3 regions of the Paenibacillus sp. 22594 genome follow, and region 1 is predicted to be linked to each of the others. Evidence: riboswitches for the same ligand, from Rfam matches in the RefSeq annotation. Region 1 holds a riboswitch; each other region holds the start of a gene.
The links. A riboswitch is a leader RNA that binds a small molecule or an ion and turns the genes downstream of it on or off. The one in region 1 is predicted to bind thiamine pyrophosphate.

Region 1 (10,204 bases):
GGTAGTAGACGGCAGGCTGGCCGGATTCTCCAGATGTGAGGGAACTAGCTTGAAACGCTTATCTCATCAAGTGGAATTTGGCATTGGTGTGCTGCAGGAATACTGGGGAGTTGGCATTGGCAGCCAGCTGCTGGCCGCCTCCATCAACTGGGCGGAAGCCAGCGGCATCCGCAAAATCACATTGAAAGTCCTGGAAACCAACCACAAGGCTATCGCGCTCTATCAGAAACTGGGATTTGAAGAGGAAGGTCTTCTGAAGAACGACAAGCTTCTATCTGACGGCAAGTATTACCACACCGTTGTAATGGGTAGATGGAGCTGAGTTTTCTTATTGTCATAAAAAAAGCACAACGCCAAGTGATGAACGGCGGCTGTGCTTTTTTGTGTTACATCACCTGCAGGAACTTCCGGGCAGCAGCGCTGATGTTGTCTGCACCGGCGATCGCAGAGATCACGGAGATTCCGTCTGCTCCAGCCTTCATTACAGGGGCTGCATTGTCCACGGTGATACCACCGATTCCAACCAGGGGAATGGTAAGTCCGCTGCGGCGCAGCGTTTCTATCACAGCGGTACCCTGAACCGCTTCAGCATCGTTCTTGGAAGAAGTGGGATAGACCGGCCCAACGCCCAGATAATCGGCACCGTCCGCAATAGCCTGTTTGCCTTCTTCCAGAGTATGGGTGGAGACCCCGATGATTTTATGTGCTCCCAGCCGCTCGCGGATCGAACCCGCAGGTTCATCGTCCTGTCCAACGTGAACACCGTCTGCATCCAGGGCAACCGCCAGCTCAATGTCATCGTTTACGATAAAAGGCACCCGGAACTCCAGGCAACGCTGCTGGAGCTGCCGGGCAAGCTCGACATAGGCCTGGCCGGTGAAAGCGGACCGGCCTTTTTCGCGATACTGGAACAAGGTTATCCCGCCGTCAATCGCTTCAGAGAGTGTTTCCAGTGGAGCTTTCCGGCAGTTCACACTGCCCATAATGAAATATAGCTTCAACAGTTTGCGCATATCTTCGCTGTCTATCCGCTGCATATCAGCGCTTCCCCCTCATTCTGTTCTGATAGGCGAAGTGGTTCGTCGGCCCGTGTCCGGAACCTATATTCAATCCGTCCTCAATGGCTGCATGGATAAAAGCCTTGGCTGTCTGTATCGCTTCAGGTACCGTTTTGTTTTGTGCAAGTTCTGCAGTGAGGGCGGCGGAGTAGGTACAGCCGGTTCCATGGGTATGCTGCGTTGCAATACGCGGACTTTCCCAATAAGTAAACTTTTCTCCATCATATACAAGGTCAGTCACCATAAGGTTATCATCATCATCATGACCACCCTTGAGCACCACGTAGCGTGGTCCCATGGCATGAATAAGCCTGGCTGCTGACTCGCGTTCTGTCATACCGGAAATCTTCATTCCACACAGAATTTCTGCTTCAGGGATATTGGGTGTTACAGCCAGGGACAGTGGCAGCAGATAGCGGATCAGTGCCTGCACGGCTTCCTGCTGGAGCAGGGGAGAACCGCCTTTGGCGACCATAACCGGATCAACGACCAGATGGTCCCAGCCATATTGGCTTACCTTTTCGGCAACTGCACGGATGAGTCCGCTACTGAACAGCATGCCTGTTTTGACAGCGTCCGGTGTAAGATCGGTTCCGATGGAATCAAGCTGTGCGGTAACGGCATCCGCTTCCAGTGGATATACGCCTTGAACACCTAAGGTGTTCTGTGCGGTAACCGCAGTAAGCGCGGACATGCCGTATACCCCCAGCTCCTGGAAGGTTTTAAGATCGGCCTGAATGCCAGCCCCACCCCCGGAGTCGGAACCGGCAATTGTCAATGCTTTGAATATTTTATTCCTTGTAGGCTCTGTCATCGCAAGGTCTCCTTAGGTGAAGCTGTTATCATTGTTCCAGACGCTTTATGCGGGAGCGCTCTGCGTATACTTCCGGGGTAACGAGAGCCAGCTGATTCAAGAACTCGATCTGGAAGCTGCCTACTCCCAGTTGGCGTGACCGATTGGCCGCAATTTCAGCGGCAACTCCATAGAAGGATAGAGCTTCTACTGCCGCTTCCAGCCAGGCGCCGCCGCTTGCTGCCAGGAAAGCGCCAACGACTGCACTGAGCAGGCAGCCGGTACCGGTCACCTTAGTCAGGACAGGATGGCCATTGCTGACAACATAGGTAGTGCTGCCATCCGTAATGATATCCTCCTTGCCGGTGATGATCACCACACAGTTCAGCTTCAGCGCAGCTTTTACAGCCAATGCCACCACATCACCGTCTCCGGTGCCGGCATCCACACCTTTGATGTTCCAGCTCTCGCCTACCACATGGGCCACTTCAGCGACGTTGCCGCGCAGCGCGGTGATCTGCATTTGGTTGACCAGCCTATGAGTTACTTCAGTGCGGTAAGCAGTGGCTCCGGCACCTACGGGGTCAAGGACAACCGGCACATGATGACGGTTCGCTGCCTGTCCGGCAATTCGCATTGAATCAATGGCATAGTCGTTGAGCGTACCGATATTTAGCACTACAGCACCAGACATAGCGGCAATATCCGCGACTTCTTCATGTGCATCCGCCATAAAAGGTGATGCCCCAAGTGCCAGCAGCCCGTTCGCACTGAAGTTCGCAACCACGATATTGGTAATGTTATGCACCAGCGGATTGCTGTCCCGCACTTTGGTTAAGTAAGACATGAGTATTCCTCCTGAAATTTTTGTCAGCCTTGATTCTATGAAATCACTTCGTACAAAACTCGCTCCGGAAGCGTAGACTTAGTTATATAAGCATTCCTAAATTCTCAATTACAAGTTAATAAAAGCCTCTCCGGTCTTTACCTCGCCATTCAGCAGCCCGTTATCACTTAGCCAGGTCTGTACCTTATCCCACGATGCAGGGTCCTGATAGCCAAACGGCTCACTGCCAGCGTCCATCAGGGGCAGCAGCAGCTCCAGGCTCTTGGACTCGATGTCCTTGTCGAGGGGGGCGGTGGCATCCTCGTGAGCGAGCAGAAGGTCAAGCGCCTCCTGCGGGTGATCCGCAACGAATTGCTGTCCTTTACGTGCAGCCTGGATAAACTTCTGGATGTAGCCTTCAGAATTCTGCAAACCCAAGTCGCTGGCGACCAAGACAAGCTCATAGTAATCGGGGACGCCGTAATCGGTTGGATTCAACGAAATGACCGGATGGCCTTCCTTTTCCAGAATCAACTGCTCATGGTTAATAAATCCGCCAATAATGCCATCGACACGCCCGGTTGTAATGGCTGGAATAAGGTCAAAACCCACATCGGTCAGGTTTACTGCTCCAGGATCTCCGCCATCGCTTTTGACCATGGTTTTCAGCATAGCTTCATAGAGAGGGATCGAAGAGTATCCGGCATTTTTACCTTCCAGGTCTTTTGGGCTCTTGAGCCCGCTGTCAGCCGGAACCATCAGATGATTTAGCGGATGTCTGACGATCGCAGCAACGGACTTCACCGGAATCTGCTCACCCCGTGCCATCAGCACCTGCGGCTGGTAGCTTAGGGCCAGGTCAACTTTACCTGCGGCTACGAGCTTCAGGGCATCATTGCTGTCAGCGGGCATTTGGATATCCACAGCAAGCCCTTCGTCGGCAAAATAGCCGTTCTGCTGGGCGGCGTACAGGAAGGAGTGGACTGCGTTCGGATACCAGTCGAGCATAATCGTTAGCTTGTGGGGCTGCCCGCCTTGATCCGCTGATGCAGAACTGGCTGGAGACTTATCATTGCTGTTCCCGCAGCCTGTCGCAGCAAGTCCCAGACACAGAAATAGCAATAACGGGACTAGATGGAGTTTCCTTTTTCTAAAGGGAGGTTCAGAAGGGATCAGTTTCATCGATGAATGCCTCTTTTCTGCAAAATAATTTTTTCGAGCAGCACAATAAATAGAAACAGAATGATTCCGAGTGCAGATAAAAGAAATACAGAAGCGAACATTTCCGCACTTTGCAGATTGCCCGCCATCCGGCGGCTGAAATAGCCGAGTCCCCGGCTGCCGCCCAGCCATTCCCCGATCGTCGCGCCAATGACGCAGTAGACCATAGAGAGCTTGAGACCAGAGAACAAAGAGGGCAGTGCAGGCGGAATCTGGGTCTTTCGCAGAATTTGCCAGCGGGTCGCACCGAGTGTGAGCAACAGTTCTTTGTACATAGCACCACTTTTGCGCAGACCGTCAAAGGTCCCTACTACCACCGGGAAAAAGGCAGTGAGGAAAACCACTGCAACCTTGCTCCATAGGGTATAGCCAAACCACATAATAAAAATGGGTGACAGCGCGATCAGCGGAATGGTCTGACTGATCACCAGCAAGGGGTATAGCGCCTTTTCGAGTGGAGTGAACATGTGCATTCCAGTACCCAGCAGCATGCCGCAGGTTGCCGACAGAACAAAGCCGAGCAAAACCTCCTGCAGAGTAGCAGGGAAATGTTCTCCGAAAAGCAGTTCTCTCTGCTCCATGAGTGCCGTCCATATAGCCGTTGGAGCCGGGAGAATGAATGCTGGGACAAGCTTCAGTCGCGCAGCGCTCTCCCAGCCGGCAAGAGTGACCAGTACCAGCAAGGCAAAGGGGCCATATTCGCGCAGAAAGGTTCTGCTAATAGATACTCTCATGCAGCCTCCGCTCCAAATTCTCCCGCAAAGTAATGAAATGCGGTTCATAGTTCATCCGGTAATGTCTGGGCCGCGGGATATCCACCGAGAATTCCTGTACACCGCCGCTGCCTCCAGACATCAGGTAAATCCGGTCACTGAGCAGCAGCGCCTCCTCTAGATCGTGGGTGATGAACAGAACCGTTTGCTTAAGACTGCCCCATAATTCCAGGAGCCAACGGTGCAGTTCACGCTTGGTTATGGCATCCAGTGCTCCAAAAGGCTCATCGAGCAGCATCAGCTCATTTCCGGCGGCAAGGGTGCGGAGCATAGCGATCCGCTGACGCATCCCCCCGGACAGCTCCTGCGGGTAGAGCCGCTCTGTACCTTCAAGTCCAAACCGGTCGAGCATTTCACGGATATTCTTTACAGCATCTGCTTTGCTGCTCTTTCGCTTCAGCTCCCAGGGCAGCAGGCAGTTGTCCATCACGGTTCTCCAGGGCAGCAGCAGATCCTGCTGCGGCATATAGGCGACCTGGCCCAGACGCGACGATGGATCGTCAGAGATCATACCGTGAACTTTGAGTTCGCCATCTGTATGCCTAAGCAGACCGGCGATGATTTTGAACAGGGTGCTTTTTCCGCAGCCGCTGGCACCGACAATGGAAATGAATTCGCCCTGGCCGATGTTCATTGAGAGTCCACTGAATACCGGAGTCTGCGGCGAAGCGCTGAAAGCATAGGACAGGTTAGTGATTGAGATCATATTCGTATGTATTAAGCCTCCTTTCATTGGCGACGCATCTGCTTCCGGGACTGCGGAAGCACAATAAAGACCCATCCGTCTCCAGGGGAGGCAAATGGGTCTGAAAGGTTCAGGCAGTAGGCGTGAAGCGGCACTGCTGATCGTTTCTGTTCCACTTCCCTCCGCTGGTATGATCCAGATCAGGTTCCAAGGGTCCGAAGCTTAAGGCTTCGTCTCAGTCATTAGACTCCCCTAGTGAAATAGCAGGTCAATATTATATTCGCAACTGCTAACTAATATAGCATATTCCAGAATGTTGTCAAAAGAAAGTGTGCTCAGGACCGCTGTAGTCCAGTTACGAATAGGGTTAGAATCCCTTCCAGGATATCCTTTTTGCCCGACCCGTGAAGCTTCTGCTGATAGAGATAGAGATCAGGGCTGAGGACCGCGATCAGAGAAGTTGCGGCAAAATGGGGATCAATAGCAATCAGCTTGCCATCATCTGCAACCCGCTTCAGACGCTCGGCCATAACTGCGTTCAGCCGCTGGAAAATCGGATGTTCAAACTGGGTGAGCTGTTTTTTGCCCGTGAATTCAGACTTGATCATCTGCAGTAGCTCAGCATGCTGGTCTATAAATTCCACAACCTGTTCAATACTGCTCCGCAGCTCTTCAATGGAGCTGTCTGCTCCAACAGAGGATTGGAGCTCCTGCTCCAATCGGGCAAGAAAACGTTCGGAGCTGGTGGAGAGCAGGGCAGAGCAAATTTCACCTTTGTCCGTGAATCTGCGGTAGAGCGAACCCTGGCCGATTCCTGCCCGCTTGGCAATGCCGTACATACTGACTGCTTCCAGACCGTTCTCAGTAAAAAGCTCTCGGGCAGCTTCAAGAATACGCTGGACATAAGGGTCCTGATTATTCCGGGAGGAGGATGGATTTGATTGTGGTGTTAGGTTTGAGGATGGATTGCTGCCTTGTTCTCTCGGGTTCATGACAGGCTCCTTTCAGAAATACAGCATATATTTACAGGAAATAAGTGAACTCCATTGACAGACCGGACAATTGTCCGTAGACTAAAAAATGTAACAACGGACAGTTGTCCGTTCAGAGATATATTATATCGATTAAGTTGTGCTGCGGTCAATGAGTCTACCTGCGCAGTTCAATTCAGGAGGAGATAGAGAATGGAGCAATCGCTGAAACCGGAGGCCGATTTTCGCCTGTCAAGCATTCTGGTTCCGCTGCTGGCCATCATTGCCGGTGTATTCATGGTGGTGCTCGACAGTACGGCTATGAATGTGGCTTTGTCAACGCTGGTCAAGGATTTTAATACGGATCTAAATACATTGCAATGGATTGTGACCGGGTACATGCTGGCCCAGGCCTCGGTGATTCCGTTGTCCGGCTGGCTGTCTGACCGTTTCGGAGCCAAGACAGTTTTTCTAACGGCAGTTATCGTATTCACTATGGGTTCTATTCTCTGTGCAACACCAAGCCGTGCAGAATGGCTGATTGCCTTCCGTGTCCTGCAGGGTCTGGGCGGAGGTTGTGTGCTTCCTGTCGGGATGGCATATGTGTACAAGCTGGCACCGAAGAACAAGGTAGGCGTAGTCATGGGGATCATGGGTATACCGGTGCTGTTTGCTCCGGCTATCGGTCCTGTGCTGTCCGGCTGGCTGGTGGAGTATCATTCCTGGCGCTGGATCTTCCTCATAAATATTCCTATCGGGATCATCTGTCTCCTGATTGGTTCGCGCAAGCTGCCGCAATCGGAACGCAGCCAGGTGCCCGGGATGGATAAGCTTGGGATGATTCTTGGGCCCCTTGCCTTTGCTTCTCTGTCTTACGGGGTGAGCCAGGGAGCGGACAGCTGGACTTCGGACAAAACACTGATCGGTTTATCCCTGGGTGCCGTGGCTTTAATCGCTTTTGTCATTGCTGAGTTTCGTTCGGAGACACCGCTCCTGGAACTTCGTATTCTTCGCTCGGTAGATTTCAGCACAGGGATTGTTGTACAATGGATTGCACAGTTCGGCTTGTACGGTGCGCTGTTCCTGCTCCCGCAGTTTCTGCAGCAGGCCCGCGGCTTCGGGGCATTTGATACGGGTCTGACGCTACTGCCCCAGGCGATTGCTTCTGGCCTTATGATGCCCATTGCCGGGATTTTGTTCGATAAGATCGGAGTACGCTGGCTGGTGGTTTGCGGACTCAGCCTTGTATCGGGTGCTTTGTACCAATACTCTCATGTGGATCTCACCACACAGAGCAGGGACCTGATTCTGCCGCTGATCATGTGCGGTGCAGGCATGGGAATGATGGTGATGCCAATGAATACACATCTGCTCAACAAGGCGCCAAGTCATCTGGTTAACCGGGTCACTTCCTTGACCAATTCCATGCAGCAGGTGATCAATTCTCTGGCTGTTTCCACACTGGTAACCATCTTGACTTCAAGAGCAGCAACGCGCGGGGCTGAAATGCAAGAGGCTGCGGCTGCAGCTGGCAAGAGCGCAACAGGAGCATCACCCGAAGCATTGAAGCTGGCTACACAAACCGTTCTTGCCAAAGGGTTTGATGACACTTTTCACATTATGATTTTTGTTGCCTTGGGCGGTGCTCTGCTGGGCTTGCTCCTGCGGAGAGGCCGCAGAGGCGGGGAAGGCGACTCAAAGTCAAAGGTGCAGCCTGAAATGATGCATGGTTAGTTTATGTAAGTGTAGTCAAAAGTTAAATAACATAATGTTTAGTTCAAATTTCTCCGTTCAGCATTCAGGTGCTGCGGGGATTTTTTTTTAGCATATGCTCTATAAGGACTGCGAAGTTGTTTCCACTTTTTGTACCTGATTTCACTGGGGAATTTAACATGTTTTGGGGTAAGCTATCCTAATACCGGCATGCTTAAGATAAGGAAAATAGCGGTTCAAACGCTTACATCATAATTCCGATGTTTATTATCGGAAAAAGTATTGACTCAGCTGACGTGAGGGTGTTACTATTCAACTTGCCGGTGAACAGCCGGTACATACAGAGAATGAGACGAGAGGGGTTATCTATCTATGAAAAAACTTAATCTGACTATCCTATTGCTGCTTACAGTGGTGCTGCTAGCAGCTTGCGGCAATAATAACAATAATGCCGGAGGCAAAAATTCAGCAGCGGAGTCTTCGGCAGCACCCACTGAAGGAGCTGCCGCGCCTGCGGAACAAAACAGCCTGGAGGCCATCAAAGCCAGCGGTAAGCTGCGTATTGGGACCGAGGGTACCTATGCACCATTTACCTTCCATGATGCTTCTGGCAAGTTAACCGGCTTTGACGTAGAGATCGCTGAAGAGGTTGCCAAGCGGCTGGGAGTAAAAGCGGAATTTTTCGAAACCCAGTGGGACGGCATTTTTGCCGGTATGGACGCCAAGCGCTTTGACGTTATCTTTAATGAAGTTTCCATTACCGACGAACGCAAGGTGAAGTACGATTTCTCGGAACCTTATATTGTCTCCAAAGCTGTGCTGATCGTTGGAGAGAAGAATGAAGATATCAAGACCTTCGCTGATCTGAAAGGCAAGAAAGCCGGCCAGTCTATGACCAGTAATCTGTCCGATATCGCACGTGAGAACGGAGCGGAAATTGTGTCAACCGACGGTTTTAATCAAGCCATTGATCTGCTGACCTCAGGTCGCATTGATGCAACCGTGAATGACGGCCTGTCCTATCTGGATCTGAAGAAGCAGAAGCCGGATGTGAAAATCAAGGTTGTTGACGAAATTGCAGAGGGCTCTCAGAGTGCGGCTGTCTTCCTGAAAGGCAACGACGAACTGGTAGCCGCTGTAAGCGAAGCTCTGGCAGCTATGAAGAGTGACGGTTCGTACCTGAAGATTTCCGAGAAGTATTTTGGCGCTGACGTTTCCAAATAATAACAGGTAGACGAGGGCGGCCGAGGCCGCCCATAGTCTAGAGAAGGATGTCTGATCTATGGATGACCGCAAAATACAAATTTTCCTTGATTCCATGCTGCCCCTGCTCAAAGCCGGGGTGGCTTTTACCATTCCGCTGGCAGTCGTTTCATTTATATTGGGGCTTCTACTGGCTATATTGACCGCACTGATCCGCCTTTCGCCATGGACCTTGCCGAAGCTGATCGCTCGCTTTTACGTTTGGATTATTCGCGGCACGCCTCTTCTGGTGCAGCTGTTTATTATTTTCTACGGTTTGCCGGCGGTAGGCATCATACTTGATCCTTTTATTGCTGCTACGATAGGATTCACGCTCAGCGTGGGCGCGTATTCCTCCGAGATTGTGCGGGCCGCGATTCTGTCCATACATAAAGGCCAATGGGAAGCAGCATTCTCTGTCGGAATGACACGGGGACAGGCGCTGCGCAGAGTCATTCTCCCTCAGGCGGCACGTGTTTCGGTTCCACCGTTGTCCAATTCTTTTATCAGTCTCGTTAAGGACACTTCGCTTGCAGCGACAATCACTTATGTGGAAATTTTCAAAACAGCGCAGCAGATTACGGCAACCACCTATGAACCTCTGCTGTTATACTGTGAAGCGGCTTTGTTCTATCTGCTGTTTTGTTCCGTGCTATCCGTTCTGCAAAATCACCTGGAGAAGCGGCTCGACCGTTACTCGGCGAGATAAGGAGGAGTCCCCGTGATTGAAATTCGTGACTTGCATAAATCGTTCGGCCCCCTCCAAGTGCTGAAGGGTGTAGACCTCACCATTGAACACGGCAAAGTACTTGTTATAATAGGCCCTTCCGGATCTGGAAAAACAACCCTGCTGCGCTGCTTCAATCTGCTGGAACAGCCTGACCAGGGAAGCCTGGCACTGGCTGATCTGAAGCTGAATTTC
Region 2 (10,204 bases), on a different contig from region 1:
GGCGTTATCGGGATTATATGATATTATAGGACATATGGATGTTATCAAACGGTTTGGCTACGGTCCACAGACACCGGAGGGTAAGGCCAAGGTGCGGGGGATGGAGCTGGAGGCGCTCGGGGCGATAGCGGGCAGCGGCATAGCGATGGAGCTTAACGCATCAGGGCTTACCAAGCCCTGCGCGGAGATGTTTCCCGCTGAGCATGTGCTGCAGCAGGCTTTGAAGCTGGGCATACCGCTCACCCTGGGCTCTGATGCCCATGATCCAATGAAGCTGGGAGACGGCTTGCAGGAAGCCCGCAGCTTGCTGTGGCACACCGGTTTCCGCGAATTGGCTGTGTTTGAGGGTCGTGTCCGCACAATGGTTCCGTTTGAACTATAAATTTTGATCCCCAGGAGGGTACTATGCATCATCATCAATTGCGTATTTTTTCCGGTTCGTCGAATCCGAAGCTGGCCGCTGATATTGCGGAGCGTCTGGGCGCACCGCTGGGCCAGATTAAGCTGACCCGCTTCAAGAGCGGCGAGATTTATGTGCATTATGAAGAGAGCATCCGGAACTGTGACGTATTTTTGGTGCAATCCCTCGCTCACCCCATTAATGAGCTGTTCGTAGAGCTGCTGGTCATGATTGATGCGGCTAAGCGGGCGTCGGCAAGAACGGTAAATATTATTGTGCCTTACTACGGCTATGCCAGACAGGAGCGCAAATCAGCGCCGCGCGAGCCGATATCGGCTAAGATGGTTGCTGATGTGCTTACAACCGCCGGAGCTACCCGTGTGATTACAATTGATCTGCATGCGGCGGCTATTCAAGGCTTTTTCAACATTCCGGTAGATCACTTGACGGCACTTGATCTGATCAGCGGATATCTGAAGGTTAAAGGCTTGTCCGACCTGGTTGTGGTGTCTCCCGATGCAGGCCGTGCCTCCATGGCAGAGAAGCTGGCTAGCCGTCTGGACTCGCCATTTGCTATTATGATCAAGAAGCGCCCGGCTCACAATGAATCGGTGATTACACATGTGATTGGTGATGTAGAGGGACGGACGCCTATCATTATCGAGGACCTGATCGATACAGGCACAACGATTGTGAATGTGGTGGAAGGCCTGAAGGAGCGCGGGGCGAAGAACAGCATCGTTTGTGCTACTCATGGCCTTTTTTCGGGGGATGCACTAAGCCGTATGGTCCACCCCAATATAGATGAAATTGTCGTTACCGATTCCATTGCACTGCCAGATGATCATTCCAGCCGGTTCACTGTGCTCTCCGTAGCACCTATGCTGGCTGAAGCCACACGCATTATTATTGAAGGCGGTTCTATTGATAAGCTGTTCAGAGACGCGGGGATTTAATTCCTGTGTCTTTTTTATATTAGGACAAGAGCCAAACCAGATTGAACAATCAGGGGGCTTGAATGGCTTTTTGAAGCTTTTTCCTCCTGTGGAGTCCCTTCCAATCTTGAGAATCCCCCTGTCACATGTGGTATACTGTGTGAAGACAGTCGGGACCAAAAATGGAAACGACGGCACTTAGGTGGGAGTCCGGGCAGGTGTTTGCTGCCGCTCTCCTATTTTTCGTGAGGATAAGGAAGCTTACAAAGGGAGGTGCCTTGCTTCCATGATTGAGAGAACTTCAGAGAATAACGCGGTGAATGGTAACGTGATTCCCGTCACTCTGGATGCCAATTTTTTCTTTGAAAGAGCCGTACGGTCATTGGACCGCTTTCAATATGATAAGGCATTGAAGAATTTTCGCAAAGCTGTTGAATATGAGCCGGAAAACCCGGTGAATCATTGCAATATGGCGGGTATATTATCCGAGATGGGGAAATACGAGGATTCCAACGACATCTTGACTCATGTTCTGGAAGAGATTGATCCGTCTATGACAGAGTGCCACTTCTATATGGCTAATAACTACGCTAATATGGAAAACTTTGAAGAGGCGGAGCGCAGTCTTGTGACCTATCTGCAAGAGGATGCAAGCGGTGAGTTTCTGGCCGAGTCCGAAGAGCTGATGGAACTGCTGCAGTATGAGCTGAATCGGCCCGCTCCGCTAGTCCGGATCCGCAGCCGGGAAGGTGTGGTGGAGCATGACAGAGCCCGGAGTCTTTTGGAGGAAGGTAAATTCCCGCAAGCGGTAAAGCTGCTTGAAGAGATTGTCCTGAATATTCCGGACTTCCTGGCGGCGCATAACAATCTGGCTCTTGCCTATTTCTATATGGGCCGCTTCGCCAAAGCCAAGGAATGTCTTGGCGAAGTGCTGAAGCAGGATCCGGGCAACCTGCATGCTCTCTGCAACATGGCGATTTTCCTGCAATATGCTGGCGATCAAGACCAGCTTGCGGGATTGGTGCGTATGCTTGAAGCGACAGTGCCTTTTCATCAGGAGCATGTTTTTAAAATGGCGACAACGATGGGCATACTGGGCAAGCACAAAACTGCATATGGACATTTCCGCCGTCTGCTGAAGGATGAAGAGGTTGGCGGTGATGCCGGTTTGTACCATTATTGCGCGGCGGCGGCCAGCAACAGCGGGCTTCATACTGAGGCTGTACGCTGCTGGCAGATGGCCGCCAGGCTGGACCCGGAATCAGCAGTGCCGAAATTTTTCCTGTCCCAGATGCAGCTGGCACAGTCAGAGGGCAGGCCGCTGCCTCCGGTAAGCTATAATTATCAGCTGCCTTTTCAGGAGCAGTTGAAGCAGTGGAAGAACAATACGAACAGCTTCACGGAAGAAGTACAGAATAATCCACTGCTGCGCGCTTCGTTCTTTTGGGCGCTGCGCTACGGTGATGCCGGCACGAAGCTCCAGGTGACAGAAGCGCTGCGCTGGATTGAGGACGATGAAATATCCGATGTTCTGAAGGGAGTCTCGGAGCAGGAACCGCTGCAGGAGGCTGCGCTTCTCAGTCTGCAGCGGCTGATCGGCGGCAGTCCGGAGGAAAGTGTAATCCAGAGGGCCGTTCAAGAACCGGTTGTGCCAGGCCATAAAGGGCCGCCAGAGTGGAAAGAAGATTGGCAGCGGATTATAGATCATATGGCTGCTGTGATGGACCGGAGATTGGATGCCGCCCAGAAGAGGGATGCTGAGCTCCTTTGGAAGCAGTTCATAGCCCGCCTCTACCCGGATGTCCCCTTGTTCCGGCATGCAGAGGGCTGGTGTGCGGCTCTGGAATATTTAACTGCCAAGCTTCATGGTCATCCGGTTACCTACCGTGAGGCTGCCCAGCATTACGGCGTTTCCGTCTCCATGGTAAGCCGGTACGCACGGCGTATTCATCAAGCATGCGGGTTGACGCAGGACGGGGCGGCAGCAGACATTTTGCCGCCATTTACGGAAAATATCTGACCCTAAGGAGGACTTGCTAATGTACAAAACAATTGTAATCGGAACAGGTCCGGCAGGATTAACTGCTGCGATTTACCTGGCACGTGCTAACCTCAGCCCCCTTGTTATTGAAGGATTGCAGCCAGGAGGACAATTGACTACGACGACAGAGGTAGAGAACTTTCCTGGTTTTCCTGAAGGTATTCTAGGTCCGGATCTGATGGATAACATGCGCAAGCAGGCAGAACGCTTTGGGGCTCAATTTAAAAATGGTTGGGTGGATTCTGTGGATTTCTCGCAGCGCCCTTTCAAAGTAACCGTGGATGGTCTGGGTGTACTGGAAGCAGAGTCGGTGATTATATCAACTGGTGCTTCGGCAAGATACCTGGGCATACCGGGAGAGCAGGAGAATGTCGGACGTGGGGTTAGTACCTGTGCAACCTGCGACGGTTTCTTTTTCCGCGGTAAAAAGATAGTCGTGGTCGGCGGCGGCGATTCCGCAATGGAGGAAGCCAGCTTCCTCACGCGGTTCGCTTCCAGCGTAACCCTGGTCCACCGCCGTCCGGAGCTGCGCGCTTCGAAGATTATGCAGGACCGGGCGCGGGAGAACAGCAAAGTAGCCTGGGCACTGAACCGCACGCCGCTTGAAGTGACCCTCGGGGATACCGGGGTAAAGGGACTTACCGTCCGTAACAATGATACGGGTCTTGAGGAGCTCGTGGAAGCAGATGGCGTATTTGTCGCTATCGGCCATACACCGAATACCGCTTTCCTGGGCGGTCAGATTACTACGGATGCCAACGGCTACATCGTTGTGAATCCGGGGACAACCGAAACCAACATTCCCGGCGTGTTCGCTTGTGGGGATGTTCAGGATACCCGTTACCGGCAGGCAATTTCCGCTGCAGGAACCGGCTGCATGGCTGCTATGGATGCCGAGAAATATCTGGAAGGCGCTATGGTACATGACTGGAGCGAAACGCTGGATAAGTAACGACAATGCTGGTTAAGCAAATTTTTTGATTGACAACATATACCTTCTAAATTAGATTGTATGTAATTAGATAAGATACCCACTAGGGGAGCCTGAATAGGCTGAGACGGGGAAATTGAATTCCCGGACCCTTGAACCTGATCTGGATCATACCAGCGTAGGAAAGTGGAGCCGGACCTTTTTTGAGCACAGCCGTATTGGGCTGTTCATGAATAAAGCCGCTCCAGGTGGAGCGGCTTTTTGCTGCGTGCTGATCTTATCTGAATGGCTCACAGAGCGATGAGGAGGAGATAAGAATGTCAAATTCATCAAAAAAGGAACAAGTCGATCTTTCGGGATTTCCCGCAAGCCGTAAGGTGTATGTAGAGGGCTCGCGTCCGGATATTCAGGTTCCGATGCGTGAGATCCATCTTAGCCGGACCGAAGGTGTTGCGGGGGAAGAGGACAATGCGCCGCTACGTGTCTATGATACCAGTGGTATTTACACCGATGCCGCTGAAGATACCGATGTTCGGAAAGGGTTGCCTCCGCACCGCTTAAGCTGGATTGCGGAGCGCGGGGATTCAGAGGAGTACGCCGGGAGAACCGTTCAGCCCGGAGATTCCGGATTAGCTGCAGACCGGACGTCGGCAGAAGGGTTCGCTGGCTTGAAGCGAAATCCTTTAAGAGCACGTGAGGGCCGCAATGTCACCCAACTGCATTATGCGCGGCAGGGGATGATTACACCGGAAATGGAGTTTATCGCGATTCGCGAGAATACCCGGCCTGAATTTGTAAGGGATGAGGTCGCTGCCGGACGGGCCATTATCCCGGCTAATATCAACCATCCTGAGAGTGAGCCGATGATCATCGGCCGTAACTTCCTGGTTAAGATCAACGCGAACATTGGGAATTCCGCCGTCTCATCTTCCATTGAAGAGGAAGTGGAGAAGATGAGATGGGCGACCCGATGGGGTGCCGATACGATTATGGATCTCTCCACTGGTGCAAAAATTCATGCCACCCGCGAATGGATTATCCGCAACTCACCAGTACCGATCGGCACAGTGCCGATCTATCAGGCGCTGGAGAAGGTAAAAGGAATAGCCGAGGATCTGACCTGGGAGCTGTACCGCGACACGCTGATTGAACAGGCGGAGCAAGGTGTGGATTACTTTACCATTCATGCCGGGGTGCTGAAGCGGTATATCCCGCTTACTGCCGGAAGAATGACCGGAATTGTGTCCCGAGGCGGCTCCATCATGGCGGCCTGGTGCCTTGCACATCAGCAAGAGAACTTTTTATATACACATTTTGAAGAAATCTGTGAGATTATGAAGACTTATGATGTGGCCTTTTCCTTGGGAGACGGACTGCGCCCGGGCTCCATCGCCGATGCCAATGATGAGGCTCAGTTCGCTGAGCTGGAGACGCTTGGGGAGTTGACAGCCGTCGCCTGGAAACATGATGTTCAGGTGATGGTCGAAGGTCCGGGGCATGTGCCGATGCACAAGATCAAGGAAAATATGGACAAGCAGCTCGAGCTCTGCCAGGAAGCCCCTTTCTACACCCTAGGTCCGTTAACCACGGATATTGCCCCGGGTTATGACCATATTACTTCGGCGATTGGCGCGGCGATGATCGGCTGGTTTGGGACAGCGATGCTGTGCTATGTTACGCCCAAGGAGCATCTGGGGCTGCCTAACAAGAATGACGTGCGCGAAGGAGTTATCACCTACAAAATTGCTGCTCATGCTGCAGATCTGGCTAAAGGCCACCCGGGTGCCCAGGATCGGGACAATGCATTGTCCAAGGCTCGGTTCGAGTTCCGCTGGCGTGACCAGTTCCATCTGTCGCTTGACCCAGAGCGGGCGCTGGAGTACCATGATGAGACTCTTCCTGCCGAGGGTGCCAAAACAGCGCATTTCTGCTCCATGTGCGGTCCCAAATTCTGCAGCATGCGCATTTCGCACGATATCCGTAATTCGTTCAGACTGAGCAAAATGCTATAACTGGAACGGGCTTTATAAGAGGCTGTTTCCCTTGCTGTAACAGGCGGAGGAAGCAGCCTTTTTCTATATCCATGAGTTGGCATACAGGCATGCCGGCAACAAAAGCGGGGCCAATTCATTTCTGCTTTGCAATGAATAGTTGCAGGTATATAAGTTTATAATTTAGTGACTGCAATCACTCTTCGGCCCTGTACCCTATGCTAAGCTGTTGTTGAGAAAGGTTATCAATTGGCATGAAGCTAAGCTGCAGGAGGAGAGTGCAATGAGCAAACACCTTAACATGGATGAGTCCATATTCGAGCTGGTCAGTCGTTATCCGGAGGCCGTAGACATTATGGTTGAGCTGGGTTTCCGCGATATTACGAAGCCTGGCATGCTGCAGACGGCGGGCCGGTTCATGACCTTGTCTAAAGGAATCACAATGAAGAAAATGGATCGCGAAATCGTCCGGCTGGCTTTTCAGAGCCATGGCTTCGAGATTATTGAATAGATCGCTGAGATTAACAAGTGGAATAGAGAAGGGGAGAGAACGATGAGCGAACTGATTAACAACCGTGAAATGGATATTCCTGAGCAGACACGCCGCCAAGCTATGCTTAAGGAGATTATTAAGGAATTGCATGCCGGAAAAAGTGTAGAGGAAGTCAAAGCGCGTTTTGCAGAAGCGGTAGGTGATGTTACGGTAGCAGAAATTTCCGCGATGGAGCATTCCCTGATGACGGAGGAGGGGATTCCTGTAACGGAGGTACAGCGCCTATGCTCTGTGCATACGGCCATTTTTAAAGGCTCAATCCAGGAAATTCACCGTTCTAACAAGCCAGAGGAGCAGCCGGGACATCCTGTCCACACCTTTAAGCTGGAGAACCGTGAGATTGAACGGCTGGTGAACTTCCGCTTGCAGCTGCATGCCGATAAATTCCAAAGGAATGACAGCGAAGAGATGATTTTCAAACTGCTGGAGGATCTGAGCCTGCTGCTGGATCTCGACAAGCACTACAGCCGCAAAGAAAATCTACTATTCCCTTACCTTGAGAAATACGGCATTTATGGACCAACCAAGGTAATGTGGGGAGTGGATGATGGTATTCGCGGCATGATTAAACAGGCAAAAGCGGCGCTCAGTGCGTACAACGGGGAAGCTGCGGAGCTTGGAGCTCTTCTGACGAACATTATCCAGGAAGTAAATGAAATGATCTTTAAGGAAGAAAATATTCTGCTGCCGATGGCGCTCGATAAGCTGACTGAAGATGAATGGGTCAAAATCGCCCGCGAAAGCGACGAAATTGGCTTCTGTCTAACTGCACCGGAGCAGGAATGGATTCCTGAGCGTGCCGCAGAACCGGAGGGAGCAGCCGTGCAAGCGGAAGAAGGAGAGGGAGAAGGAGGATTATCGCCGCAAGGCTTTATCCGCTTCGAGACAGGCCTGCTGTCGCTGCATCAGCTGGAAACAGTGCTGAATCATTTGCCTGTCGACCTGACATTTATTGATGAAAATGATGTGGTCCGTTACTTCTCGCATGGAAAAGAGCGGATCTTCGCCCGGACTAAGGCTGTCATTGGACGCACGGTGCAGAACTGTCACCCGCCGCAAAGTGTGCATGTCGTTGAGAAGCTGCTGGAGGATTTCAAGGCGGGCCGCAAAGACGCGGAGGATTTCTGGATTGCCATAAAGGATAAATTTATCTACATCCGTTATTTCGCAGTACGTGACGAAGCGGGCAACTACATGGGCACCCTTGAATTTACCCAGAACATCGCCCCGATCCGCGCACTGGAGGGACAGAAACGGATTTTGTCGGAGTAGCCGTCTAGAATCAAATGCCCACCGGCCATCACCTTACGTTTAAGCTGATCCATCCGCCCCTTGCCGCATTGGCAAGAGGCTATTTTTATACCAGACCCCTCATATGGCCGGGTGTGTCGCCTTTCCTTGACCGCAGGGGTACCTTCTATTATAGTGGGTACGTAGGATTAACTATTTTAGCATAGAAAAAGGTGGCTTGTTACATGTCTGAAAGTATCTACGTTGGCGTGGATTTAGGTGGAACCACGATTAAGGTTGGAATCTGCAATGCCGAGGGGAACCTGCTGCATACTTTTGAGGGACCTACGGGGACTGCGGATGGCGTCGATGCCGTCATCGATAATATCGAAAAGTATGTGCGTCAGATTGTGGAGGAATCCCCGTACTCTTGGGATCAGCTTGCCGGTGTAGGAGCGGGCCTGGCCGGGTTTACGAATATTCGTGAAGGAATCATCATCCTTGCGCCTAACATAGGTTTTAGAGATGTGCCGATCCGCTCCATTCTGGAGGGTCGTTTGAACAAGCCTGTCAAAATAGACAATGATGCCAATGTGGCTGCGCTGGGTGAGGCATGGAGCGGAGCGGGACGTGGTGTGGAGAATTGTGTCTGCTACACGCTGGGCACGGGTGTCGGCGGCGGTATCATTATTAATGGCAAGGTGTATCAAGGTTTTGCCGGCCTTGCGGGCGAGCTTGGTCATATTTCCGTAGTGCCTGATCTGGAAGCTATCCAATGCGGCTGCGGTAATATGGGTTGTTTGGAGACCGTCTCCTCTGCAACGGGTATTATTCGCATGGCAAACGATGCGGTTAGCCGCGGCGACCGCACTTCCCTGTCCATGGTGGAGAAAATTGCCGCCAAAGAAGTATTTGATGCAGCCAAGGCCGGAGATGAAGTCGCTCTGCGAATTGTGAACCGTGCTGCGTTCTATCTGGGTAAATCCATGGCTGCTGTCGCAGCGGTGCTTAATCCAGAGGTATTCATCGTTGGGGGCGGTGTCTCCAAAGCCGGAGATATTCTGTTTGAAGAGGTTCGCCGCGTGTTCGCGAAGCTGGCCCCGGCCCCACTGCAGACCGGAGTGACCATCGTGCCTGCCGAGCTTGGAAATGATGCGGGTATTATTGGCGCTGCAGGTCTTTTGCTGCGTTCTTAAGCAGATGGAATTATTCATATACTATGTATAGGGAGGGGGCGCTTTGATGACCGAACTGGAACAATCACCGCCCGGTGGTGCCACCCTGATCATTATTACGGGCATGTCAGGTGCAGGCAAGACAATTGCCGTACAGAGCCTGGAAGATCTCGGGTTTTTCTGTGTGGATAATTTGCCGCCGGTGCTGATTCCCAAATTCGCTGAGCTGATAGAGCAGTCCAAAGGAAAAATCGCCAAAGTAGCGCTTGTTATCGATTTGCGCGGGAGAGAATTCTTCACAGCTTTGTCGGAATCACTGTCCTATATCAAAGATGAATCTACGATCGGTTTTGAAATTCTCTTCCTGGATGCAACGGATTCCGTACTGGTACAGCGCTACAAGGAGAGTCGGCGGCATCATCCGCTGGCACCCCAAGGCATGCCGCTGGATGGCATCCGCTTGGAACGTCAGATGCTGGAGGAGCTGAAGAATTCAGCAACCTTATGTTTTGACACCAGCAGCATGAAGCCTGTCCAGTTGAAGGAGAAGATTGTATCGCGTTTTTCCCATCTGGGCAAAAGCACTCTTTCTGTTAATATTACTTCGTTTGGCTTCAAATACGGAATTCCGATTGACGCAGACCTTGTGTTTGATGTTCGTTTTTTGCCGAATCCTCATTATGTGGATCATTTGCGGCCAAAGACCGGTCAGGATAGCGAGGTTTACGATTATGTCATGAAATGGCCGGAGACACAGACGTTTCTGACCAAACTGCTGGATATGCTTCATTTCCTGATTCCGCAATACCGGAAAGAAGGCAAATCCCAGATTATTATCGGCATTGGCTGTACGGGTGGCAAACACCGCTCTGTGGCAATATCCGAATACCTGGGCAAGATGCTGGGGGTTAGCGAGACGGAGTCGGTAGCCGTCAGCCACCGGGACTC
Region 3 (10,204 bases), on a different contig from region 1:
TGTAAATGTTTTCATCCCTGTAATAACAGTATTTATACCTAGTTGGCAAAGGAGAGAGATACTATGACAGCTACTAAAGGATTGGAAGGCATTGTTGCCACAACCTCCTCGATCAGTTCGATTGTGGATGGCGTACTCACTTACCGCGGATACGATATCGATGATCTTGCGGAGAACGCTACTTTCGAAGAGACCGCTTATTTGCTGTGGTTCGGCAATCTGCCGACGACTCCTGAGCTGCAGGCCCTGCGGCGTGATCTCAGCGCCTTTGCGCCAATCCCTGATCAGGTGATTGCACAAATGAAGCTGTACCCCAAAGATGTGAGCACGATGGCCGCTCTCCGCTCGGCTGTATCCAGCCTTGCCCTGTATGACTCAGACGCCGACGATATGAGCCGTGAAGCAAATGAGATCAAGGCTGTTAAGCTGCAGGCGCAGATCCCGACAGTGGTTGCTGCGCTGGCCCGTATTCGTAAGGGGCTTGATCCTATAGCCCCTAAGGAAGGTCTGTCCATTGCCGAGAATTTCCTGTATATGCTCTGGGGCAAGCAGCCGGATATAGTATCGGTCAAAGCACTGGACACCGCGCTTGTACTGCATGCCGATCATGAGCTGAATGCGTCCACCTTTGCCGGACGGGTTACGGTTGCTACACTTTCGGACATTTATTCAGGTGTCACTTCGGCCATCGGTGCGCTCAAAGGACCACTGCACGGAGGCGCGAATGAAGCGGTTATGAAGATGCTTGAGGAAATCGGCAGTCTGGATGCGGTGGAATCGTACGTCAGCGGTAAGCTTGCGCGCCGTGAGAAGATCATGGGCTTCGGGCACCGTGTCTACAAGAATGGCGATCCGCGTGCCAAACATCTGATGAAGATGTCCCGTGAGCTGGGGATGATGAAGAATGACACCACACTCTATGATATGTCTGTCAAAGTCGAGGAGCTGATTACTTCACAGAAGGGCTTGAAGCCTAACGTTGATTTTTATTCGGCTTCGGTCTATACACAGCTGGGCATTGAGCGGGAGCTGTTCACACCGATTTTTGCAATCAGCCGTGTTTCGGGTTGGACTGCGCACATTCTGGAGCAGTATGAGGACAACCGCATCATCCGCCCGCGTGCGGAATACACAGGAATGTCCGAACAAAAATACGTTCCGGTGGACGAGAGATAAAGCAGCCCTTGCGGGCCGCTGCACCCCTTTAGTAGAATGAACTATAAACCAAACTCACAGCCTATGCTTCCTGAGAGAGTTTTGAACGAAGAATATTCGAAGACTATTCTAAGGAAGTCTAGGCTCACAAAACAAAATTTTTAGGAGGAATACCCACTAATGTTGAAACTGGAAAAATACGATCTGCCGACAGAAGGCGAACAAATCACAATCGAAGATGGCAAGCTGCTCGTTCCGGATCATCCGATCATCCCGTTCATTGAGGGTGACGGTACAGGCCGCGACATTTGGAAAGCCTCCAAACGGGTACTGGATGCCGCAGTAGCCAAAGCATACGGCGGTAAGAAACAGATTGCCTGGTACGAAGTATTTGCCGGCGAGAAGGCCTTCAATACATATGGTGAATGGCTGCCGAATGATACGCTTGAAGCAATTCGTGAGTACATTGTAGCGATCAAAGGACCTCTGACGACTCCAATCGGTGGAGGCATCCGTTCCCTGAATGTAGCACTGAGACAGGAATTGGATCTGTATGTCTGCCTGCGTCCGGTTCGCTATTTTGATGGAGTGCCTTCACCTGTGAAGCATCCTGAGCTAGTGGACATGGTGATTTTCCGTGAGAACACAGAGGATATTTATGCCGGAATCGAGTATCAGGAAGGTTCCGCTGAAGTGAAGAAGGTTATAGAATTCCTGCAAAACGAGATGGGTGTGAACAAAATCCGGTTCCCGGAAACATCCGGAATCGGTATTAAGCCGGTTTCCATGGAAGGTTCGAAACGTCTGGTGCGCTCCGCTGTTGAATATGCAATCAAGCATGGCCGCAAGAGTGTAACACTGGTACACAAAGGCAATATTATGAAGTTTACCGAAGGCGCATTTAAGAACTGGGGTTATGAAGTAGCCGAGCAGGAATTCGGCGATCATGTCTTCACCTGGAATCAATATGATGCCATCAAGGAGCAGAGCGGTGAGGCTGCAGCTAATGCTGCTCAGAAGGAAGCAGAAGCAGCAGGCAAAATCATCATCAAGGATGCGATTGCGGATATTGCCCTGCAGCAGGTATTGACCCGTCCAACCGATTTCGATGTGATTGCAACGCTCAACCTGAACGGTGATTACCTTTCCGACGCACTGGCTGCGCAAATTGGCGGAATCGGCATCGCTCCCGGCGCAAATATCAACTATATTACGGGTCACGCTATTTTTGAAGCTACTCATGGTACTGCACCTAAGTATGCGGATAAGGACGTGGTAAATCCGGGTTCAGTGATTCTGTCCGGCGTTATGCTGCTGGAGCATCTGGGCTGGCAGGAAGCGGCTGATCTGATCTACAAAGGCATGAGCACGGCTATTAACAATAAGACCGTAACCTATGATTTCGCCCGTCAGATGGAAGGCGCAACAGAGCTGAAATGCTCGGCATTTGCTGACGAGATCATCAATCACCTGTAGTCCCTGAAATCTATTGCATATGCTTACGAAGTGAGTTTGTACGAAGGGATATGAGTATTCCTAACAAACGCTTAGGAGGATCACTCGTGGCTATCAAACGTCATAAAATTACAGTTGTGGGCGCCGGTTTTACCGGTGCCACCACGGCGCTGATGCTTGCCCAGAGGGAGCTTGGCAATGTGGTGCTTCTGGATATTCCCCAGCTTGAGAACCAGACCAAGGGGAAGGCGCTGGACATGCAGGAAGCCGGTCCGGTACAGAAGTATGATGCCCAGATCACAGGAACTTCCAGCTACGACGATGCTGCGGATTCGGATATCGTCATCATTACGGCGGGTGTTGCCCGCAAACCGGGGATGAGCCGCGATGATCTGGTGAATACGAACGCGGGCATCGTAAAATCAGTCTGCGAAAATGTGAAACGTGTGGCTCCGGAATCCATAGTAATTATCTTGAGTAATCCGGTGGATGCCATGACTTACGTTGCTTATAATGCCCTAGGGTTTCCTAAGAATCGTGTAATCGGTCAATCCGGTGTGCTGGACACCGCGCGGTACTGCACCTTCATTGCTCAAGAGCTTAATGTTTCTGTAGAGGATGTGCGCGGCTTCGTGATGGGTGGCCACGGTGATGATATGGTTCCGCTGATCCGTTACTCCAGTGTCAGCGGCATTCCGATTGATAAGCTGATTCCTGCGCAGCGGATTGCCGATATTGTAGAGCGTACCCGCGTTGGCGGAGGGGAGATTGTCAGCCTGCTCGGTAATGGCAGTGCCTACTACGCTCCTGCAGCATCTCTGGTGCAAATGGCCGAAGCGATCCTGAAGGACAAAAAACGGATTATTCCCGTCATTGCCCTGCTGGAAGGGGAATATGGTTATTACGGACTGTTCCTGGGAATCCCGGCGCTGCTTGGTGCCGAGGGTATTGAGAAAATCTACGAGCTGGAGCTGACTGCGGAAGAAAAGGCAGCTCTGGATAAGTCAGCAGATTCTGTACGTGCGGTAACTTCAGTGGTTATGGTATGATTTCCAGTGGTCACAAGCCCTCATTTCTTGAATGGAAATGAGGGTTTTCTTTTCATGAACGGCGGGGTTGGGTATAATAAGAATGTAACTTATATCACAGCGAAAAGTGAGGAGGTTAATCAATGGACCGTATTTTCTTTTTCTTACATATGATCGGGACATTGGCGGTCGGCTTTTACCTGGTGCTTCCGTTTATTCTGAGCGGCACCGGTAAGCTGTCTGCTGCAGCCAAAGAAGGGACGCTTAGCGCAATCGGCGGATTGAACCGGTTTGCCCAGTATGGTCTTGTCATTCAGCTGCTGACCGGCGGATACATGATCTCTCAGGGGGATTACACCGTAGCCTGGATGGTTATCGTGGTTGTACTCCTGCTGGCGATGTTTGCCTTGGGCGGCATCATGGGCAAGCCGCTGCGTCTGGCTGCAGCCGGCATGCGCGAGAACCGTGATGTGTCAGACCATACCGCGAAGCTTCGCACCATGAGCCTGCTGCTGATGGTTGTGCTGATCGTAATGGTGTTTTTCATGGTGTATAGACACATTATCTAGAAATATAAGGATTTATAGGTTTCACGCTATAAATCATCCTTCTATTTCTCGCTGAAACGGATTCCGTCCCTTAAAAGGACGGCCAAGCCGTTTCCACTTGGTATGGGTGATTATTCGCCAAACCGTCAAGCCTGCCCCTGGTTCGAGGGGGCGGGCTTTTACTGCATTCTGGCCTGCATATCTTATAAAAGATCCTCTGACGAAAACACATTGCTTTTCTCAAATTCCGCTTGTATCCCGGGTGGGAGCAGGGCCTGAAGCTCCTGACGGGTACACCATTTATAGTCTGCATGCTCTTCGGAGAGCACCACTCTATTCTCATCGGTCCGGCACCAGTAGGTGATAATGACGAGTTGCCTGCCCGGATCGGTCAGAAAGGACACGGCATACAATAGCTTTTCCACCGTGACCGTGAGTCCGGTTTCCTCCTGAATCTCCCTCTCCAGTGCAGCCTCCAGGCCTTCTCCGAATTCCATTTTTCCGCCGGGGCATTCCCAGCTGCCTGCTCCTATCACATCTGCAGCTGCCCGCTGTACGAGCAGGATTCTGCCTTGATGCAAAATGACTCCTTTGACCGCGACGATGATGCTCCGTGCATTTCTGGTCATATAACTTATGCGCCTCCTTATCCTATGGGTTAATCGCTCCGAATCTCATCTCGGATCTATACTTCACTAAATTATATCGGCCCTTTACGTCAAAAACGACTGTATTTTTGTTTGGACAGCCGGGAAGTGTGGTAAGTAACATAACGAAAGCGATTGTATAATTGATGATGCATAAGCCATCCTAATACGATGTGGTTACTTCAACAAAAGGTACACAGCGAAAGGAGAATGGATCATGCCAGAAAATAAGCAGACTACCAAAACCTTGCCTCCCCAGGTGCAGGATCATCAGCCCGGTATCGAGAGCGAGATGAATCCGCGCCCTGAATTTGAAACTTCCAGCTACAAGGCGGCAGGCAAACTGCTGGGTAAGGCGGCGCTCATTACGGGAGGCGATAGCGGTATTGGACGGGCGGTTGCCGTTCATTTTGCCAAAGAAGGTGCGGATGTGGTCATTTCCTACCTGAATGAGCATTCCGATGCCGAAGAGACCAAACGCCAAGTGGAGCAGGAGGGACGGAAGTGTATTCTGATTGCCGGTGACATCGGCGTAGAAGCGTTCTGCCAGGATCTGATCAACCGGGCGGTGGAGGGACTGGGCAAGCTGGACATCCTGATCAACAATGCGGCCGAGCAGCATCCGCAGGACAAGATCGAGGATATTACCTCCGAGCAGCTGGAGCGGACGTTCCGTACGAATATTTTCTCTATGTTCTATTTGACCAAGGCAGCTATGCCGCATCTGAAAAAGGGCTCCACAATCATCAACACGACGTCGATTACCGCGTACCGCGGCAGTCCGCAGCTGCTGGACTATTCGTCCACCAAGGGCGCGATTCTCAGCTTCACCCGCTCGTTGTCGATGAATCTGGCGGAAAAGGGTATCCGTGTGAATGCTGTCGCTCCGGGTCCGATCTGGACACCACTGATTCCATCCACATTTGATGCCAAAAAGGTCAGCGAGTTCGGCGGTACACAGCCCATGCAGCGTCCGGGACAACCGGAAGAGCTGGCGCCAGCCTATGTCTATCTGGCCTCGGATGATTCATCCTATGTCAGCGGTCAGGTAATGCATGTTAACGGCGGGGAAATTGTCAACGGCTAGAAGTTACTGTGCGGCCAGTCGGTTTCGGAAAATATAACGGTTCAAGAGCAGGCCCATGCGGTCTGCTCTTTTTTATGTCCCTTGCAAGCAGTGAAGCTTTCGGTAAAAGGGATAGCTTTTCCGAGGAATAATATGTTAATATGAACCACGTCAGCAACTGAATACAGCAATTGTCCCTAGGGGTGCCGCAAGGCTGAGACGAACGTGACGTTCGGACCCTTTGAACCTGATCTGGTTAAAACCAGCGTAGGAAAGCGGAGAATGAATGAACTGCAGCGGGGTTGTATTTCTTACACCCGTATTCCTGTACAAATTTATGACTGCCTCCTATCGCGGGGGCGGTTTTTTTGTGTTGCCCGTTTGTCGCAAAAGAGTGGAGCAGGAGGTGAAGAATTGGCGGAAATTCATTTGATCTCTGATGGGAAGTTGGAGCCGGGGCGGTTCGTCAGCCTGGCGGCCGCTGTGCATCCGCTCGTGGACTATATTCATCTGCGGGAAAAGCACCGGTCTGCCCTGGAGCTGCTGGGCATGGCAGAGCAGCTGATGCGTGCAGGAATCCCCGCATCCTGTCTGGTCATCAATGATCGGCTGGATGTTGCGCTTGCCGCCGGTGCAGGTGCTGTCCAGCTAGCCTGGCACAGCTTGCCGCCTGCAGCAGCCCGTGCAGCCGCTTCCGGTCTCCGGCTGGGAAGGTCAGTGCACTCCGCGGCAGAAGCCGCTGAAGCAGGCCGGCAAGGGGCGGACTTTTGCCTGTTCGGGCATATTTTCCCTACTGGCTGCAAGCCCGGTCAGCGGGGGCGCGGTTTGGCGCTACTGGAGGAAGCGGTCCGTAGCACCCGCATTCCACTGATTGCTATCGGCGGGGTGGAGCCTGGTAATGCAGGTCAGGTGATCCGTCACGGTGCTGCCGGGATTGCGGTCATGTCCGGCATTTGCGGAGCGGATGACCCTGTAGCTGCTGCCCGTGCTTACTGGTTGGCGCTCCAGGAGTCGTAAGATCTGTGTGTTTGAATGTACCGTGGGTGACCACGTGAAGGAGGTGAGAAGGCATGAATCTAATCATCAATGGCAAACCCGGAGTAGTTGCGGAAGACTGCCGGACCGTTGCCGATCTGTTAAACCGGCCTGAATGGAGCTTTCGGCTTGTGATCGTGGAACGAAATGGTGAGATTGTCAGCAAGGAGCATTACGGGGCGGTGGCATTATGTGAAGGCGACCGGCTGGAGCTGGTGCATTTTGTGGGCGGGGGCTGATGCCGTGAGGCTATCATAAAATATAAGAATTTATTTTCACGCTGTCGAATTTCATTACAGGAGGCGAGTTCATGTTAGATCCATTCGTGATTGGCGGCATTACGTTATCGAGCCGGCTGTTCATCGGCACCGGCAAATACAGCCGCAATACACTTATTCCCGAGGTGGTTTCAGCTTCAGGCTCACAAGTGATCACGGTTGCCCTGCGCCGTGTAGATCCGGAGAGCCAGGACAATATTATTAGCCATATTCCTTCCCATATGACTCTGCTTCCGAATACTTCGGGTGCGCGCAATGCCGAGGAAGCTGTGCGGATCGCCAGACTGGCCAGAGCCGCCGGCCTTGGTAATTGGGTCAAGATTGAGGTCATCAATGATCAGAAATATCTGCTGCCGGACAACCTGGAGACTATCCGGGCTACGGAAATACTGGCCGCAGAAGGCTTCGTAGTGCTGCCCTATATGAGCCCGGACCTCTCAGCCGCGCTGCGGATGCAAGCAGCGGGAGCCGCCGCCATTATGCCGCTGGGTTCACCCATCGGCTCGAACCGCGGCCTGCGCACCAAAGAGCTGCTGCGCATTCTCATCTCTGAGGTGGATCTTCCGGTGATCGTCGATGCCGGTATCGGCCGCCCCTCCGAAGCGGCAGAAGCGATGGAGCTTGGCGCATCCGCTGTGTTGCTCAATACGGCAATCGCTACCGCCCGTGATCCGCTGCTAATGGCAGAAGCCTTTCGCGAGGCGGTAGTTGCAGGCCGCAAGGCTTATTTGGCTGGACTCGGTCCAGTGGAAGAGACGGCTGTCGCGTCTTCGCCTTTGACCGGATTTCTGAAGTGACTCACAAGCTAACGGAAATGGGGGAGTAACATGAGCTTTTTTGAACCACTGACTCGTCTGGAGCAACTGCCTTACGAGAGCTTGTGGCGGGAGTACCGGGTGGAGGATGTGAAGCGGGCGCTTCTCAAGGATCGTCTGGATGAAAAAGACCTGCAGGCCCTGCTGTCTCCGGCTGCGGAATCTTGTCTGGAGGAGATGGCTCAGCGAGCGCAGCGGTTGACCCGTACGCATTTTGGGCATGTGATGCAGCTGTTCACACCGATGTACCTGGCTGATTTCTGTGTGAATCACTGTACGTATTGCAGCTTCAGCTCGATTTATGATTTTCCGCGAAAAAGATTGACTCTGGAGGAGGTCAGACAAGAGGCTATAGCAATCTCCTCCACGGGCCTGCGCCATCTTCTGATTCTGACCGGGGAATCGCGCAGGGAGAGTCCGGCCACATATGTGAAGGAATGCGTAGAAATTCTGCATGAGTACTTCTCTTCTGTCAGTATTGAGGTGAACCCGCTGTCCACTGAAGAGTATCGGGAGCTTAGGGAAGCGGGAGTGGACGGGCTGACCCTGTATCAGGAGGTCTACCACCAGGAAACCTACCGCAAGCTGCATGTGAAAGGTCCCAAAAGAGTCTACCGCAACCGTCTGGATGCCCCCGAACGGGGCTGTCAGGCCGGTTTCCGCTCTGTCAACATCGGTGCTCTTCTGGGCATGTATGATTGGCGCCAGGAAGCCTTCATGACCGCGATGCATGCCCGCTATCTGCAGGACAAATATCCGGAATGCGAAATCGGCTTATCCGCTCCGCGCTTTCGTCCGTATCTGGGCGAGTTCAACCCGGACAGCGATGTCACCGACCGTGCGCTGGTGCAGATTATTTTGGCGTATCGCCTGTTTCTGCCGCGCTCCGGCATAACCCTTTCCACCCGGGAGCCCGCCTCCCTGCGGGATCATCTGATCCATCTTGGGATCACCAAAATGTCGGCAGGTGTCTCCACCGAAGTAGGGGGACACACCCAGGATGGCGGGACTCCGCAATTCGAAATCTCGGATGAACGGAATGTGCAGGAGATCACGGATATGCTTCAGGCGGCCGGCCTGCAGCCTGTCTTCAAGGATTGGGACCTGCTGAAGCTACAGGCATAATAAGGGTTGCCGTGGCAAGAGTGCTAAAGTGCTAAGGTGCTAATTGTCAGAAAAGCATGCAGGAAATCTGGCGAGGCTGGAGAGTGTGAGAAGATCCGGTGGCGTTCATCAATCTCCATGAATGGAATCATCAAGCGAACCGTTTTCTTCTTTTGGAGTAGGGGCAGCCCATTGCCTTGCAACGGACTGAGGAGCTCTTATATCAAGCGTAAGCCATGGTTTCGCCCAGCTAACGGACTAGAGTGCAGTTATTCTCGGAGATTCACCCGAAAAATGCCTGTTAGAGGGGCGATAAGCGCGATACAGTCCGTTAGCCCTACTAGATGTATCCTCCAGAGAAAATAACGGCTTTAGGGTCCGTAGCTGTCTGCAGGACTGCTATTAGAAACCTGAAACCAAGAAGCAAGGCACTAGGTTGAAAAAGATTACTGAAATGTTGGTCCAAGTAGAGCGTAAATCTTAAATCTTATGGAACTCTGGTGCTATTCCTGCATGAAGCAGCCCGTTCTGTATCCACTGATTAGAATTTGATTGAGGCTCCTACGGGTCCGATCATAGGAGCCCATTGTTTATAACATGTGGTCCGCGCCATCCACCGGTTGTCCTCCGTCTGAACCGGCGGACAGCTCATCCAGGGACATCTCGAAGCCGGGAGCCATATGAATCAGAAAGTATTCCATCTCCGGCATTTCAAGACCGCGCAGTTTGGCTGCGGTCTGCACCTTGGCTGCTGCGAATTCACGGTTGCCTGCAGCGACCTCCCAGACGCATTTCAAATAAGCGTCGAGATGATCTGCAGCTTTGACATAACGCAGCAAAAGGGCATCCTCGGAGCCGGAAGGACTGTCCTGAGGCTGCAGGAGCGGTGCGTAGACAGAAGTAAGCTCCTGCGGAATCATCCCCTTCAGCCGTTCGGCGGCGACCCGCTCCATGTCGCGGAAGCTGGACAGCAGACGCGGATTGTTGTGCTTGACCGGCGTAGCAATATCGCCGGTGAAGACCTCAGTGGCGTCGTGAAACAGCGCCATTGCGGCCGCACGGTCGGCATTCAG

Region 2: another riboswitch for thiamine pyrophosphate. It lies ahead of thiC (phosphomethylpyrimidine synthase ThiC); the one in region 1 lies ahead of ACTJKB_RS19980 (ABC transporter ATP-binding protein).
Region 3: another riboswitch for thiamine pyrophosphate. It lies ahead of ACTJKB_RS05250 (thiamine phosphate synthase); the one in region 1 lies ahead of ACTJKB_RS19980 (ABC transporter ATP-binding protein).

The regions. Positions count from the first base shown of each region.
Region 1 is NZ_JBQENA010000006.1:162,807-173,010, forward strand. Features, by position in the region: gene ACTJKB_RS19950 (N-acetyltransferase family protein) at 1-322, shown strand, start outside; gene thiE (thiamine phosphate synthase) at 387-1,037, opposite strand; gene thiD (bifunctional hydroxymethylpyrimidine kinase/phosphomethylpyrimidine kinase) at 1,039-1,872, opposite strand; gene thiM (hydroxyethylthiazole kinase) at 1,901-2,716, opposite strand; gene ACTJKB_RS19970 (ABC transporter substrate-binding protein) at 2,807-3,859, opposite strand; gene ACTJKB_RS19975 (ABC transporter permease) at 3,856-4,632, opposite strand; gene ACTJKB_RS19980 (ABC transporter ATP-binding protein) at 4,616-5,377, opposite strand; TPP riboswitch at 5,517-5,620, opposite strand; gene ACTJKB_RS19985 (TetR/AcrR family transcriptional regulator) at 5,692-6,348, opposite strand; gene ACTJKB_RS19990 (DHA2 family efflux MFS transporter permease subunit) at 6,541-8,061, shown strand; gene ACTJKB_RS19995 (amino acid ABC transporter substrate-binding protein) at 8,413-9,264, shown strand; gene ACTJKB_RS20000 (ABC transporter permease subunit) at 9,323-9,991, shown strand; gene ACTJKB_RS20005 (amino acid ABC transporter ATP-binding protein) at 10,004-10,204, shown strand, end outside.
Region 2 is NZ_JBQENA010000007.1:399,103-409,306, reverse strand. Features, by position in the region: gene hisJ (histidinol-phosphatase HisJ) at 1-382, shown strand, start outside; gene ACTJKB_RS22805 (ribose-phosphate diphosphokinase) at 406-1,356, shown strand; gene ACTJKB_RS22800 (tetratricopeptide repeat protein) at 1,622-3,355, shown strand; gene trxB (thioredoxin-disulfide reductase) at 3,375-4,328, shown strand; TPP riboswitch at 4,403-4,509, shown strand; gene thiC (phosphomethylpyrimidine synthase ThiC) at 4,625-6,319, shown strand; gene ACTJKB_RS22785 (DUF1858 domain-containing protein) at 6,582-6,809, shown strand; gene ACTJKB_RS22780 (DUF438 domain-containing protein) at 6,852-8,123, shown strand; gene ACTJKB_RS22775 (ROK family glucokinase) at 8,327-9,277, shown strand; gene rapZ (RNase adapter RapZ) at 9,324-10,204, shown strand, end outside.
Region 3 is NZ_JBQENA010000001.1:1,126,310-1,136,513, reverse strand. Features, by position in the region: gene citZ (citrate synthase) at 64-1,176, shown strand; gene icd (NADP-dependent isocitrate dehydrogenase) at 1,336-2,631, shown strand; gene mdh (malate dehydrogenase) at 2,718-3,659, shown strand; gene ACTJKB_RS05265 (hypothetical protein) at 3,782-4,207, shown strand; gene ACTJKB_RS05260 (NUDIX hydrolase) at 4,390-4,815, opposite strand; gene ACTJKB_RS05255 (SDR family oxidoreductase) at 5,051-5,920, shown strand; TPP riboswitch at 6,089-6,190, shown strand; gene ACTJKB_RS05250 (thiamine phosphate synthase) at 6,314-6,916, shown strand; gene thiS (sulfur carrier protein ThiS) at 6,970-7,173, shown strand; gene ACTJKB_RS05240 (thiazole synthase) at 7,245-8,009, shown strand; gene thiH (2-iminoacetate synthase ThiH) at 8,040-9,152, shown strand; gene yfbR (5'-deoxynucleotidase) at 9,722-10,204, opposite strand, start outside.